2 regions of the Oliverpabstia sp. genome follow, and region 2 is predicted to be linked to the other one. Evidence: predicted binding sites of a transcription regulator. Region 2 holds the regulator's gene; the other holds the start of a gene.

Evidence for each region. The regulator HrcA, encoded in region 2, represses chaperone genes, less so after heat shock. The targets are predictions, from matches to a motif close to TGTTAGCACTCNNNNNNNNNGAGTGCTAACA.
Region 1: MSA64_RS06725 (Hsp20/alpha crystallin family protein) is a predicted target of HrcA. The motif match lies at 6,196-6,226, and genes of this name have one in related genera.

Annotation. Positions count from the first base shown of each region.
Region 1 covers NZ_JALFPR010000096.1:7,024-15,291, reverse strand. The annotation lists gene MSA64_RS06750 (type I phosphomannose isomerase catalytic subunit) at 3-941, opposite strand; gene MSA64_RS06745 (MATE family efflux transporter) at 1,028-2,389, opposite strand; gene MSA64_RS06740 (helix-turn-helix domain-containing protein) at 2,617-3,489, shown strand; gene MSA64_RS06735 (deoxycytidylate deaminase) at 3,629-4,111, opposite strand; gene MSA64_RS06730 (DnaJ C-terminal domain-containing protein) at 4,324-5,355, opposite strand; gene MSA64_RS06725 (Hsp20/alpha crystallin family protein) at 5,640-6,065, opposite strand; gene MSA64_RS06720 (polyhydroxyalkanoate depolymerase) at 6,277-7,821, opposite strand; gene MSA64_RS06715 (aldose 1-epimerase family protein) at 7,961-8,268, opposite strand, start outside.
Region 2 covers NZ_JALFPR010000081.1:57,857-66,124, forward strand. The annotation lists gene MSA64_RS05430 (16S rRNA (uracil(1498)-N(3))-methyltransferase) at 1-464, opposite strand, end outside; gene prmA (50S ribosomal protein L11 methyltransferase) at 466-1,455, opposite strand; gene dnaJ (molecular chaperone DnaJ) at 1,599-2,759, opposite strand; gene dnaK (molecular chaperone DnaK) at 3,007-4,893, opposite strand; gene grpE (nucleotide exchange factor GrpE) at 4,938-5,531, opposite strand; gene hrcA (heat-inducible transcriptional repressor HrcA) at 5,550-6,587, opposite strand; gene uvrB (excinuclease ABC subunit UvrB) at 6,932-8,268, opposite strand, start outside.

The sequences.
Region 1 (8,268 bases), on a different contig from region 2:
TCTTAATGTTTTTCCGGATTCGAACAGATCAGACTCATCACGCCTTCAAAACGGCACTTTCCGTATCCTGCCGGTACGATAAAATGCTGACCCTTTTCTAGCGGAATTCCATTTACAGTACCGGAACCTTCTACTACGCTGACATCTGTAAAATATTTGTCAAATTCAATAGTAAATACACCGTCCACATCATACTTGTCTACAGAATAGAATGGACAGGTGATCAAATGTTTATGTTCCGCCCCCTGCAGGTTCTCGGTATAGGTATCGCATTTTGCCGGCTCAAACGGTGCCACAATTGTGTCAATGCTCTGTTCCACATGCAACTGTCTCGGTTTTCCGTCGGACAATCTGTCATAGTCATATACACGATATGTAATATCGCTGTTCTGCTGTGTCTCCAGAATCACCGTACCTCCTTTGATTGCATGCAGACATCCCGGATTGATCTGGAAAAAATCTCCTTTTTTCACATCTGTCACACGGATAAATTCATCCCATCGTCCCTGACGGATCATCTCTTCCAGTTCTTTTTTATCCTTTGCATTGTGGCCGATAACAATTTTTGTACCCGGCTCACAGTCCAGCACATACCAGCACTCGGTTTTCCCCAACGAACCATTTTCATGTTCGGATGCATATGCATCATCGGGATGTACCTGAATACTCAGATCATTTTTCGCATCAATGATTTTAATCAAAAGCGGAAACTGGCTGCCCGGATAATTTCCAAACAGTTCCGGCTCTTCTTCCCATAACTGGCTCAGATATCTTCCATCGTATCTGCCACCTGCAATCTTACAGTCACCATTTTTATGAGCACTGATCGCCCAGCACTCTCCTGTTGTGTCACTTGGAATATCATATCCAAACGAGTCTCTTAATTTTGTTCCACCCCAGATAGCCTCTTTGAATACCGGCTCCAAAAATAACAGTTCCATAGGTAATACCCTCCATGTTTTCTCAGTTTCCTTTATTATACTTCCCATAGCCCGGGAAGTAAAGGAAAAGCCGCTGACTTTCAGGCTCACATGGCTTTTACAGGAGTAGTCTGCGGCTGTTTGGGAACCATTTGCCGGATTGTAAGATAATATGCAATTCCCAGCGGAATGCATGCCCCGATCCATGCCAGCGGGCTTGCGGAACTTGCACCGGCAAATCCAAAATGCTCTACCAGCAAAACAGCTGCCGTTGCACGCATGACCAGTTCCATAATTCCTGCCACTGTAGGCACCCATCCGTTACCAAGTCCCTGCAGGGTAAAACGATAGATAAATAACAGTCCCAACACCCAGTAACAAGATCCGCTGATGACCAGATATGTTTTGGATAAGGCAATGACATCCCGTTCACCACTTCCCACAAACACAGCGGACAGATTACTTCCGGCAAAAATATTCATAAGTCCCATCAAAACACTGACGGTCAGAGAAATCAGAATACACTGGAACACTCCTTTTTTTATTCTCTCATACTGGCCGGCACCATAATTCTGAGCAGTATATGTAGTCATTGCCTGTCCAAGAGAATTCAGTGGCATGGTTGCAATGCAATCAATCTTCTGTGCCGCCGTATAAGCTGCTACGGATACCGCGCCCAGACCGTTCAGAGCAAACTGCAGAATCAGGGCACCGATCGCAATGATGGACATCTGAAACGCCATTGGAAGAGCAATTCGCAGATGATCACCCAGTTGTTTTCGCGCCAGATGAAAGTGGTGGCGGTTAATCCGAAGTACCGGCATTTTCTTCCATATATATACAAAGCAGCAGATTCCTGACAGGAGCTGAGAAAATATAGTTGCCACACCTGCCCCTGCAACTCCCATACCGACTACGGCAATCAGTACAATGTCCAGTACAATATTGACACAGCAGGCAAAAATCAGAAAATACAGTGGTGTCCGACTGTCGCCCAATGCACGCATCGTATTTGATCCCAGATTAAATAATACACTTGCTCCGATTCCCCAGAATATAATCCGGATATAAGAAACCGCATCGTCAAGGATTTCCTCCGGTGTCTGCAAAAGTTCCATGGCAGGACGAACCAGTGCCACTGCAAATAATGTCATCACAATTGTGAGTGCAATACTTAGAATGATACCGGCAGCAAAGCTGCAACGGATTCCTTCCTCATCCTCCGCACCGAAACGCTGGGCAATGAGAATCGACAAACCCGAGGTAAATCCCATAACAAATCCGAGAATAAAGAAAGATACACTTCCTGTACATCCGACAGCCGCCAGGGCATTAACCCCTATAGTACGTCCTACAATTACGGTATCCGCCATACTGTAGAACTGTTGAAAAATATTACCCACAATCAGCGGAAGCGCAAATAAAAGGATTAGTTTTACCGGTTTTCCTGATGTCATACTTTTTGTCATTTTCTTTTTTCATCCTTTCTTTTTTTGCATACCATGTGGCATCTTTTACCGCCGGCTGCCAATTTTTATATGACTGTAACTGTTCAGTATCCTCACAGTTACGATAGTTTTATTATAAAGTACAGTCGAAAAAGTGGAATGTACTTTCTTGTGCATCGGATGGTTTATGTTGTATACTTAACTTATCAAATATGTGTTGAAATTATATTTATGACAGGGGGATTTTTATGGAACCATCGGTGTATGATCTTACTTACAATGATCTCAATCCCCGCTTTCTGTTCTGCTGTAATCTGCTTCGAACAGAGCCTGAGATGAATTATCATTGTCATGATTTTATTGAATTTGTGCTTATACTGAAAGGAAAAACAACATTTCGTATAGATGAGAAGTTGTATGATGTGGAAGAAGGGTCCGTGATTTTGCTGAATCCCGGAACATATCACCAGAGCCTTCCTGCAGCCGGAACTTCTGCCCGGGAATTTTATCTGGCTTTTTCAAATGTGGAATTTGCCGGATGTACCAGAGGGCATTTTCCTCTTTTTAAAAATTATCAGCTGCTGGCAACATTGCCGGACAGTTATAAAGAACCGTTGTTTCGGCTGTGTAACCTGATGGAACAGGAGTCGAAGACCTGCCAGCCGGGGCGGTATTTTATGCTGAAGTCCTATCTGATTCAGGTGATCTGTCTGCTCTGCCGATATCAGAAGCAGGAACTTGAGGAAGATGTAAAGCGTCAGTATGCACCGCGGTATGAGTTCAAGTCGGTAAATAAGAAGTATGTAGTTCAGCAGATTATGCATTATATGGAGACACATTATAAAGAGAAGATTTCGCTCGATCAGATTGCGGCAAATATGTATCTGAGTTCTTTTTATATTTCGAAGATTTTCAAAAGTGAGACAGGGGATACGCCGATCAATTATCTGATCAGCCTGCGGATGCAAAAGGCCCGGGAACTGCTGGATGAGAACCCGGAGCAGTCGATTCAGGCTGTGGCGATGGCTGTAGGATATGAGGATGCTTATCATTTCAGTAAGTTGTTTAAGAAGTATTTTGGACTGTCGCCGCTTTATTATAAGGCAAGGATTCCGCAGTAAGGTTTGTTGGGGATGTTGTGAGCCCCGGAAGCCCGCGATCCCTCCTCGGTGCGCGGGCTTCCGGGGCATTGAACTTTACTGGCCAGGACTGTTTCCTTGCGGCTTTTTCTGTCTTTATTTTCCGGTTATCATTTTTGTTTTACAGATGCCACACCAGATCTTGGGCCGGAACCACTTCGTACTCACCGGCTTTGGCACCTACGCGGAGGTAGACGTTTTTGATTCCGGCCTGGATGATAAGGCGGGAGCAGATGGGGCAGGGTTTTGCGCGGTGAACAGAATTATCACCGGGATTGATGCCGGCAAGGTAGAGGTCGGCACCGATGGTCTGTTCGCGAGAACAGTTCAGCAATGCATTCTGCTCAGCATGAATCGCACGGCAAAGACCGTACCCCTCTCCCTGATGCATACCCAGTTTGATTCTCGGACACTCGCCGATATCGCAGCAATTGTCGTAGCCACGCGGGGACCCATTATAGCCGGTTGAAATTACCACATCATCTTTTACGATCACCGCACCGTATTTTCGTTTGATGCAGGTGCTTCGATAGGCAAATGCTTCGGCTACATTCAGGTATGTATCTATTTTGGATATTCGTTTTGTTCCTTCCGGACCTACCATGTTGTTTCCTCCTGATCATCTTAATGTACTCTCGGAATCTTACTTTTCTTTCTATAGAATAGCTCAGAAGCAAAGTTTTGTAAACCAGATCTTATGGTTTTTGACGTATTGTTCACGCAATTCAAAATTGCTTCATTAGATTCATTTTTGTATGCAATGTACACAAAAAGCAGACAGTAACAACTGTTCAAAGTTATTCCTGTCTGCTTTTTTTATCCGCAAGCCTGTTTGTATTCCATCAGTTTCCGGCGTGCCTGCTGATTCAGGTGACGGGGCACCTGGATCTGAACGGTGACGTACTGGTCGCCGTGGACGTTCGGATTTTTCATGGATACAATTCCTTTTCCACGCAGCCGGATCTTGCTGCCCGACTGAGTCCCTTCTTTGATTTTACAACTAACATCCCCGTATAATGTGGATACTCTGGTTTCTCCGCCGAGAGCGGCGGTTGTGTATGGGATACTGACCGTGGTGTAGACATCGACGCCTTTTCGTTCGTATCCCGGTTTTCTTCCAACCTTTGCTTTCAGCAACAGATCGCCAGGTTCACCGCCTCCGATTCCCGGATGGCCTTTTCCACGCAGTCGAACGCTCTGTCCGGTATCGATTCCCGCAGGAATATGCACTTTCAAAGTGCGGTTGCCTCCTGCTTCCTGCAATGTGATCATCTTGTCGCAGCCAAATACAGCCTCATCAAAGGTAAGTGAAATCTCTGCTTCCAGATTCTCCCCTTTTCCGGAATAAGTTTCATGAAATCCATGTTTACCATAGAATCCATCATTTTCTCTCTGATGGAACTGCTGATAGAATCCGCTGTCGTTATGAAATCCTTCGCTATGGAAATTCCCGCCTTTTGCTCCCCGGCGAAACATATTTCCAAACAGATCTCCGAAGATGTCATCTCCACCTGATCCGTTAAAATGGTACTCCCGATAACCATTCTGGCTGTTATCGCTGCCGAAGTTTTCATATCCATATTGTTTCTGTGCTCTCGCGGCATCCGCATTGAAGCCCGGCTCGAAGGCGATATGTCCGAATTCATCGTATAATTTTTTCTTTTCCTCATCTCCCAGTACTGCATAGGCTTCCGAGATTTCTTTGAATCGTTTTTCTGCCTCTGCATTACCGGCGTTGGTGTCCGGATGATATTTTTTCGCCAGTTTTCGGTAGGCTTTTTTAATTGCCGAACTGTCTGCCTCTTTACTTACGCCAAGCACTTCATAGTAATCTCTTTTATTTTCCACTTGTTCCACCTCCTTTGGGAACTTGTTACATCCTGTACAGTTGGCTTGCTGCCTGTATATATAAAAAAGAGAGACTCCGGATATAAAGTTTGTCCTGTCCCTCTGTGGTAATCTCTATAGTGAACGGGTTTTAAAACCCTGTTATTTTCCTTTTTCTGTTCACTCGATTTCACAGTAATGAGCGCACAGTTTATTTATCCGGCAGGCGCCCGGTCCGCGCCTGCCGCATGAATGGATAAAACTCGTAATACGTGTTTTGTCTCAATTTTCATCTCCCTGCTCTTTTATGCAATAGAGATGTATTTTGCTTCTTTTACTTCCGGTTTTGCTTCTTTTTTCGGAATCTCCAGTTTCAGGACACCATCTTCAAATTTTGCTTTGATGTCTTCCTGGGTGATATCTTCTCCTACATAAAAGCTTCTCTGACAGGTTCCACTGTATCTTTCTTTGCGGATGTACTTGCCGTCTTTGTTTTTCTCTTCTTTGTTCTGTTTGGTCGATGCGGTAATGATCAGGTAGCCGTCTTTGACTTCTCCCTTCACATCTTCTTTTTTGAATCCCGGCAAGTCAATGGATACGTCAAATCCGTCTTTGTTTTCTACTACATCGGTTTTCATCAGGGCGTTCTGTGCACTCTGTGTATAAGTTCTCTCCGGAACTCCAAAGAAATCATCCATAAAATTCTCACCAAAAATACTAGGCATTAACATAAGTCATTTCTCCCTTCTATTTGTTCCGCCCGGTGGCGGAGTGATTGCTTAATTGATTATTCGTGTAGAACATCCGGTAGTTGAACTTCTTTATTTCTCTTCCTTTGTTCTATCTGTACTATAACACCTAATTTAGCACTCGTCAAGGGGGAGTGCTAATTTTTTTGTGAAAATTTTGTGTCCTTTCTTCTTGTTCTTTTGTTCCTGAAGTTTACAGTTTCAGAAGGTCTGTGCCGTCTTTTTTCTGGCGGTAGCCGGCAAAGTCCTGACTGCCTTTGTACATGCGGCTGCTGCCGTTGGTGGTCTCCGGGGCGATGCCCGGAGCTGTCAGGATATCGGTGGCAGCGGAGAGGCAGATTGGAGCCGGATCACCTTCCGGGGTATTCTGATAGTTTACATATGTATTACTCTGATAATATGCCTTGGGGCTGTTATAGGTCCAGGACTCTTCTTTGGGGGCGTTTCCGGCGTAGATGATAATGTTGTCGGTGACTTCGATTCCGCCGCCTTCGATCATTGTATCGCCCCAGATCCGATGACGGATAAAGTCCACGCCTTCTTTTATATAGAAGATATTGCCATAGATTTTCGCGTCCACGTTTCGTACCGGGGTCAGGATGCCTGTTCCGTCATTCTGACTGATGTTGTAGCGGAAGATGTTGTTGACGCTCTCGCCCTCACAAAACATCACACAGCCACCGCCATTGTTGCAGCTGTAGTTGTACTGGTAGATCGTTCCGTCACCGGAGTCGGCATCCCACGCCTGACCATCCTGATTATAGACAGTGTTGTAGACTTCGTTGTACTGGAACAACGCTGTTTTGCATTTCCATGGCCAGATGGCGGCTGCGGTCATACCGCCACGGTTTCCTTCTTCGTTGTACAGATCCGGGTGGATGTCCACAGCGATATTTTCGGACACATTGTACTGGATCAGCGGTTCAAAGCAGTACATCGGTGTGATGCCGTCTCCGCCGATATCTTTGACAAAGTTGTGTTCGATCACAACATTGGTGGAGCCGTAGGTTTTCACCACTTCATCGGGCAGTTCCAGTGTGGTAAATTTGTCATGCTGGTACGTGTAGCCTGCGGCAATTCCCCATCTGCGGCAGTTCTCAACTTTACAGTGGTGGATATGAATACCGTCATAACGGGCAATTCCGGTCTTTTCTTCGTCATCCGGACGGGAGACTGACATGTAGATGCCGCCATTGTTCAGATGTTTGTCGTAGATATTTCCCTCTACATCATGGATATACAGATGATCGAGTTCGATCTCATGGAGCGTCCCGTGATTCTTCGCAATCACGGATACGCCGGTGCGGTTCATACGGTCTGCCTGGTTCAGGCGTTCATTTTTGACGCATGGGTTGTTTGTAATTTCCAGATTCCGGATGGAAATGTATTCTGCATCGTATAAAAGAACCGCTGAGGACAGATAGCCTTTCCAGGTATGTACTACATTGTCCAGATGTCCGCCATAGTTCTGATACCAGATCCCGTTTCCGTCCGTCTCGATCCGTGGAAGACCACCCTCCCCGTACGCATCTACAACAACCGGAGCCTCCTTTGTTCCACCTGCATACAGGTGCAGGTACTCTCCGATAAATATTGATCCCCGCTCCAGAAGGATCTGATCGCCCGGCCGGATCTCCATCTGGTTTACCTTTCTCAGACTGCGGAATGCTTTCTCCGGTGCATACCCGCTGTTTGCATCATCTCCGTTTACACTGCTCACATAAATTGCTCTTCCCATACAAAAACCTCCCTGTAATTTCTATAATTATAAAATTTATCCTCTGTTATTTTTCTTCTGCAGATAACAGAAAAGTGCCGGATTCTTACATCTGACACTCTTTTCCCTGTTGTAAATACACCTCTTAAGATACTCTGTTCTATCCGATCAGAATCGCATACTGCTTTTTCCAGCATTCTCCCGGCTTCGCCCGGTTAATTCCCGGCTTTTGGGAAATATCTTCGCAAAACCCTTCATCATCACATCTTCCCGCCCAGGGTTCCAGACAAACATACGGTCCTTTCGGAAGGGACCAGATTCCAAAACTGCAAAATTCATCGATACAACGGACTCCCGCATAAAGCTGCCCGGTGGCTTTTCTTCTGAGCCATACTTCCCGGATCTGTGCATCGTCAACTACCAGTGTGTCCACATCAAACAGCTGGTCACTTAACACCAGCGTATGAT
Region 2 (8,268 bases):
TTCATAACAGAATGAATCTCTGGAATCACCATTCGTTTGGACTGTTTGGCAGCACTTTCTGCGATCGTCTGCCACCGTTTCTGTTTGGAAGCTTCTTTTTTCGCATCCAGTTTTACTACCGCCCGGGCCGTGCTCACCGGAATCACTTCATAGACACCAAGTTCCACAGCTTTCTGAATGATCATCTCCATCTTGTCACTCTTTGGAAGTCCCTGAAACAGATAAATCTTTGACGGCAGCTCCATGCCCACTTCCTGCACATAACTGATATCTGCAATTACTTCTTCTGCTTCCATCTCGCTCACCAGACAGGTGTATTCCAGATTGTCACCTGCACTGATCAGGATCGTCTCTCCCTGACGCATCCGAAGCACATTTTTAATATGGTTCACATCACTGCCTGTGATATGTATCTTTTTTTCTTCCATATCAATCTGTTCTTGTTTTACAAAAAAACGATACATCTTACGCCTGCTTTCTTGCGGTTACGGATACCCACTCACCCTGATATGTTACTTCCAGAATCTCCAGACCGGCTGCCTTTACGGCATCAACTACGGTCTGCTCTTTGTCATCAATGATACCGGAGGTAATGTATACAGCACCCGGTTTCATCTGGTTGACAATGACCGGGGTCAGCGGCACCAGAACATCTGCCAGAATATTTGCCACTACGATGTCGTAACATTCATAGCCTACTTTATCCTGTACTTCTTTGTCATCGATGATATTTCCGATCATCATATCAAAGCTTTCCGGTGCGATTCCGTTTACTTCTTTATTTTCTTCTACTGCCGGTACTGCGCATGGATCCAGATCAGTTCCGACTGCATGTTTTGCCCCCATTTTCAGTGCAATGATAGAAAGGATACCACTTCCGGTTCCCACATCGAGAAGTTCTGTCTCCGATGTTACATATTTTTTCAGCTGACGGATACACAACTGTGTAGTCTCATGCATACCGGTTCCGAAGGCAGTGCCCGGATCGATATGTATAATCATTTTATCTTTGTCTTCTTCTTTTACTTCTTCCCAGGAAGGGATGATCAGGATATCATCCACATAAAACTGTTTGAAATATTTTTTCCAGTTATTGATCCAGTCAATGTCTTCCGTCTCGTCAACTGTGATACTTCCTTCTCCGATCTGGCAGAACATCCGCAGAGATTCCAGTTCTTCTTTCACCTGGGAAAGAATCTCTTCTTCGGTCTTTTCTTCTCCATTTACCGTAAGGGTTCCGTCTTCTGTCTCTTCCACAAAAAAACTCAGATAAGCGATTCCATCGTCTTCCGGTCCATCCGGCAGAATATCCACAAACATCAGCTCCTTTTCCATTGCAGTCAAAGGTACTTTGTCTTCAATCTGTGCGCCTTCCAGCCCGATATCATATAATGTACTGATGATAATATCTTCTGCATCTGTCACTGTTTTTATTTTAAATTTTTTCCATTTCATAAACTTTCTTACCTTTCTGTACAAGTACACAAGTGCATAGCTATGATAACTATACTAGATTCTGTTCAAAAAAGCAACAAAAGAGATTGTCCGGAAAACATTTCTGTTTTCCGGACAGTCCCTTTTTTCTGTAGCTGTGGTCTTTAATCTTCAAACGTTTCTTTCAATTTATCCATAAAACGTTTTTTCTTTTCTTTTTCCGGCGCCGGTTTTCCCTGACATGCCGCATCGAATGCACGAAGCGCATCTTTTGCTTCCTCGGAAAGTTTGGTCGGTACCTGAACAACCAGTGTAACATATTGATCACCGCGAACATTTTTGTTTCTCAGTGACGGTACACCTTTTCCACGCAAACGGATCTTGGTATCGGTCTGTGTTCCCGGTTTTACTTCGTATTCTACTTCACCGTCTACCGTGCTGATGCGGATCTTGCCACCCAGTGCAGCCTGTGCATAAGTGATCGGTGCCGTGGAGAAGATATTCATATCCTGTCTCTGGAAAATCGGATGGCGAGCCACCTGTACTTCTACCAGCAGGTCTCCTCTCGGTCCACCATTAGTTCCGGGTTCGCCTTTTTCACGGATACGGATACTCTGTCCATCATCAATACCAGCCGGAATAGATACCTGAATCTTCTTTCTGCTTGCGGTAAATCCGGTTCCCCGGCAATCCGGGCATTTGTCTTTGATGATCTTACCGGTTCCACCACAGTCCGGACAGGTCTGTACGTTTCGCACCATACCAAACATGGACTGCTGGGTATATGTTACCTGACCGGTTCCATGACATTTGCTGCAGGTCTCCGGAGAAGTGCCCGGTTTTGCACCGGTTCCGTTACACTTGGTACAGGTATCCTTCAGTGTCAGTTCCAGTTCTTTCTCACAGCCGAAAACTGCTTCCTGGAAGGTAATGTGAACCACTGCACGCAGATTTGCTCCGCGCATCGGACCATTGTTCGCTCTGCGGCTTCTTCCGCCACCGAACAGATCCCCGAAAATATCGCCGAAGATATCGCCCATATCTGCGCCGTTAAAGTCGAATCCACCGAAACCGCCACCCTGTCCGGCTCCGCCATTTTCAAATGCTGCATGACCGTACTGGTCATATGTTCTTCTCTTTTCCGGATCACTCAGTACAGTGTACGCCTCTGTCGCCTCTTTAAATTTTGCTTCTGCTTCTTTATCCCCTGGGTTCATATCCGGATGATACTTTTTTGCCAGTTTCCGGTATGCTTTTTTCAAGGTCGCATCATCAGCTCCGCGCTCTACACCCAGAACCTCATAATAATCTCTTTTCTCTGCCATTTTCTTTCACCTTATCGAAACGCCTCGTACCCCTGGGGGATACAACTGCGGAATTATCTACTCATATGATGTCAGGATCAAAAGTTCAGAAATCTTCCTGCAAGCAGGCTTATGTCAGATTTCCGATCCTGAAGCCCGGGCATCATCACATTATGGGGACGGTGACCCTTCCGGTATCCCCGTCCCCTGCATTTACTTACACGACTTGTATAACCATCTGGTAAGTATGATTTATTCTTTATTCGTATTAAACTTCTTTGTAGTCAGCGTCTACTACATCGTCGCCGTATCCTGCTTCACTGGATCCCTGAGAAGCACCGCCTGCTGCTCCACTCATGTCCGGACCTGCACCCTGAGCACCTGCTGCTCCCTGTGCCTGTTCATATACTTTTGCAAACAGTTTCTGTGCGCTTTCCATCAGTTTTTCTTTTGCAGCTTTGATCTCTGCAACCTGCTCATCTGTCATGTTATCTACAGGAGCTTTTGCGATCAGATCTTTCAGAGCTGCCAGATCAGCTTCTACTGCTGTCTTATCGTTGGCATCCAGTTTGTCGCCTACCTCTTCGATAGCTTTCTCTGTCTGGAATACCATAGCGTCTGCATCGTTTCTTGTATCGATGGCTTCTTTTCTCTTCTTATCCTGTGCTTCGTACTCAGCAGCTTCTTTTACTGCTTTGTCGATATCGGAATCAGACATATTGGAACCGGCTGTAATGGTAATATGCTGTTCTTTTCCTGTTCCCAGGTCTTTTGCAGATACATTTACAATACCGTTGGCATCAATATCAAAAGTTACTTCGATCTGCGGAACACCTCTTCTTGCTGGCGGGATTCCATCCAGACGGAACTGACCAAGAGATTTGTTGTCTTTCGCGAACTGTCTCTCACCCTGTACTACGTTGATATCTACTGCTGTCTGGTTATCTGCTGCTGTAGAGAAGATCTGGCTCTTCTTGGTCGGGATTGTTGTATTTCTCTCGATCAGTCTGGTTGCGATACCACCCATTGTCTCGATAGACAGTGACAGTGGAGTTACATCCAGAAGCAGGATATCGCCGGCACCGGCATCGCCTGCCAGTTTACCACCCTGTACGGAAGCTCCCAGAGCTACGCACTCATCCGGGTTCAGGCTCTTGCTTGGTTCATGTCCTGTCAGCTGTTTTACTTTATCTTGTACAGCCGGGATACGTGTAGAACCACCAACCAGAAGGACTTTGCTCAGTTCAGAAGCTGTCAGTCCTGCATCAGACAGTGCTCTTCTTACAGGTTCTGCTGTCAGTTCTACCAGATCATGTGTCAGTTCATCAAATTTTGCTTTTGTCAGGTTCATATCGAAATGTTTCGGACCTTCTGCTGTAGCTGTGATGAATGGCAGGTTGATGTTGGTTGTTGTAGAAGAAGAAAGTTCTTTTTTCGCTTTCTCTGCTGCTTCTTTGATTCTCTGCAGAGCCATCTTATCCTGAGACAGGTCTACGCCTTCGGTTCTCTTGAACTCTGCCAGCATGTAATCTGCTACTTTCTGGTCGAAATCATCACCACCCAGACGGTTGTTACCTGCGGTAGACAGAACTTCGATAACACCATCACCGATCTCGATGATAGATACATCAAATGTACCACCACCTAAGTCGTATACCATGATCTTCTGTTCCTGTTCGTTGTCCAGACCATAGGCAAGAGCTGCTGCTGTAGGCTCGTTGATGATACGTTTTACATCCAGACCTGCAATCTTACCTGCATCTTTGGTTGCCTGACGCTGTGCATCGTTAAAGTAAGCCGGAACAGTGATAACTGCTTCTGTTACTTTTTCACCCAGGTAGTTTTCTGCATCAGATTTCATCTTCTGCAGAATCATAGCAGAAATCTCCTGTGGAGAATATTTTTTGTCATCGATGGTTACTTTGTAGTCAGTACCCATATGTCTTTTAATAGAAGAAACTGTTTTATCTGCGTTGGTTACTGCCTGACGTTTTGCAGGTTCACCTACCAGTCTTTCTCCTGTTTTTGTAAATGCTACTACAGATGGTGTTGTTCTTGCTCCTTCTGCATTTGTGATAACGGTTGGTTTACCACCTTCCATAACAGCTACGCAACTATTTGTTGTTCCTAAGTCAATACCAATGATTTTTCCCATGACTATTTCCTCCTCATGAATTATAATCTATATTCTGATAATTGTTAATTGGCTACTTTTACCATACTGTGGCGGATTACACTGTCTTTATACATGTAACCCTTCTGGAACTCTTCTACTATGATGTTCTCTCCGACTGTTTCATCTTCCACATGCATCACTGCATTATGGAAATCAGGATTGAATTCATTTCCTACAGCTTCAATGGCTTTTACTCCCATGCCATCCAGTGCGCTAAGGAACTGCTTGTAGATTTTTTCCATTCCCTGTACGAAAGGATCTTCTTTGTCTTCTGCGACATCCAGACCTCTTTCAAAATTATCTACTACCGGAAGAATCTTTTCGATCACATCTTTTGCTCCCACAGCATACATACCTGCTTTTTCTTTTTCGGTACGTTTTCTGAAATTTTCAAACTCGGCCATCTGGCGTTTTACCCGATCAGTCAGTTCTTCAATTTTTTCATCTTTTTTATCTTTTTTCTTTTTTCCAAAAAGTTTCTTTTCTTTGGCTTCTTCCACTTCTTCGCTTCCTGCCTGAGTTTCAGGAGTTGCTTCGGTGACTTCGCTTTCGGCTGCTTCGGTTTCTTTTACTTTCTCAGCTGTCTCCTCAGCAGTTGTTTTATTTTCTTCTGCCATCTCTCACATTCCACCTTTCTACGGCTTTTTGAATATGTTGTCCAACTGGACTTTCAATGTTTTCAGATTATCTACTACATTTTCATAATCCATTCTCTTCGGTCCGATAATTCCTATCGTTCCTTTCATTCCCTCTCCCAGATCATACGATGCGGTTACTACACTACAATCTTTCATGGTCTGTATCGGGCTTTCATTTCCTATATATACCTGAATCCCTGTATTCTCTCCGGAATCAGAAACGGTATCCTTGATCATCTCAACCAGTTCCTGTTTATCCTCAAATGCGGATATCAGTTCACTGGCCTTACTGCTGTCTGCCAGTTCCGGATATTTGAAAATGTTGGTCGCTCCGCTTGTATACACCGGAACTTCCTCATCGTCCACTGCAATGGCATCTGCCACCGCGTCTAATACGGTACTCACCACACCACTGTGGACACCTGCCTGTTCTTTCAGCTTCGTGATCATGCCAAGACTGATCTCTTCGATCGTCAGACCATTCAGCTGTGTATTCAATAACAGGTTCAGTTTCAGGATCTGTTCATCATCGATCGTCTCATCCAGATTTACGATCTGGTTCTTTACCAGGTTGCCTTCCACAACGATCACTGCCAGAAGCTGTTCTTCGTTCAGCTTGGATAACTGAATGAATTTTACTTTGTTGTGATGATAGGTAGGACCGGTAATGAGTGTCGCATAATTCGTATTGGATGCGAGCACCTTGACCACCTGTTTTAGCACCCGTTCCATCCGATCTGTTTTCTCGATCATCATTTCCTTCATCTCGGAAACTTCCTGATCTTTTTCTTTCATCAGTTCATCGACATATAATCGATAACCGAGATCCGATGGAATCCTGCCCGCTGAGGTGTGAGGCTGTACAATGTATCCCAGATCTTCCAGATCCGACATCTCATTTCGAATGGTGGCAGAACTCAGATTCAAATCTGTGTACTTGGAAATGGTTCTCGAACCAACCGGCTCACCAGTTTCCAGATAGGTCTGGATAATCGCTTTTAAAATCTTGCGTTTTCTTTCATCCAAATCCTGCATCTTCTCTGCCTCCTTCTTTGTCTTTTTTGTTGTGTTAGCACTCATTTAAGTGGAGTGCTAACATCTATGGTTTAAAGATAGCACTGCCTCTTTTATTTGTCAATGGGTATTTTGAAATTTTTTGTTTTTTTCTTCGTCTTGGATTTCTAATCACCTTCAGTAAGGCATTTTGACTTGTATGTCTCTGGATTTTGGCAAAAAACATGCAAAAGCACCTCGCGGAATGCTACCCTGTACATAAAAAGAAAGAATCTTCTGCTGTAAATATCCGCTCACACATTTCGGGAACATTTTTTCAGAAAATTCTTTCTTTATATAATATACTGATTTTTTGAGTCGTATTCCTACCTGTCCAGTTCTTCCAGATTCTTCTTCAGTTCGATCATCTGGTCGCGCAGCTCGGCGGCCATCTCGAAGTTCAGGTCGGCTGCTGCCGCTTTCATCTGTTTCTGTATTTTTCCGATCAGTTCTTCGAGTTCCTCTCGGCTCATGGATTCCATATCTTTTTCCAGTTTCTTCTGCGTTTTCGCCACCTCTTTGGATATGCTGATCAGATCTCTGACTGCCTTTTTGATCGTCTTCGGTGTAATTCCGTGTTCCTTATTATATGTTTCCTGCAATTCTCTTCTTCGAAGTGTCTCATCGATGGCGCGGCGCATGGAATCTGTGATCACATCTGCATACATGATGACATGTCCCTCCGCATTTCTTGCTGCACGGCCGATTGTCTGGATCAGAGAAGTTTCCGATCGCAGGAATCCTTCCTTGTCCGCATCCAGGATCGCCACCAGTGAGATCTCCGGGATATCCAGACCCTCTCGAAGCAGGTTGATACCCACCAGCACATCAAATACATCCAGACGCATATCGCGGATGATTTCCGATCGTTCCAGCGTATCGATATCGGAATGCAGGTATTTGACACGGATACCCAGATCTTTCATATAATCGGTCAGTTCCTCTGCCATTCGTTTTGTAAGCGTTGTCACCAGAATCTTATTATGTTTTTCCACTTCTTTGTTGACTTCTCCTACCAGATCGTCAATCTGTCCCTCCACCGGACGCACTTCCACATAAGGATCCAGAAGTCCGGTCGGTCGGATAATCTGCTCTGCACGAAGAAGTTCATGATCCTTTTCATATTGTCCCGGCGTTGCCGACACGAAAAGCACCTGATCGATCCGTTCTTCAAATTCCTCAAAATTCAGCGGTCGGTTATCTTTTGCTGACGGAAGACGGAATCCATAGTCCACCAGCGTCGATTTTCTTGACTGGTCACCAAAATACATACCGCGCACCTGTGGTACCGTAATATGTGACTCATCAATCATGATCAGATAGTCATCCCCGAAGTAATCCATCAGTGTATACGGCGGCTCTCCCGGTTTCAGTCCTGCCAGATGCCGGGAATAGTTCTCGATACCGGAACAAAAACCTGTCTCTTTCATCATTTCCAGATCAAAATTGGTCCGTTCGCTGATTCTCTGTGCCTCGAGAAGTTTGTCTTCGCTTTTAAAATACGCCACCTGTTCTTCCATTTCTTTTTCAATAGCCTTGGAGGCCTCCAGGATACGTTCCATCGGCACAACATAATGAGACGCCGGATATAAGGCGATATGATTCAGTTCTCTCCGGATCTCCCCGGTCAGCACATCCACTTCCGTGATCCGGTCAATCTCAT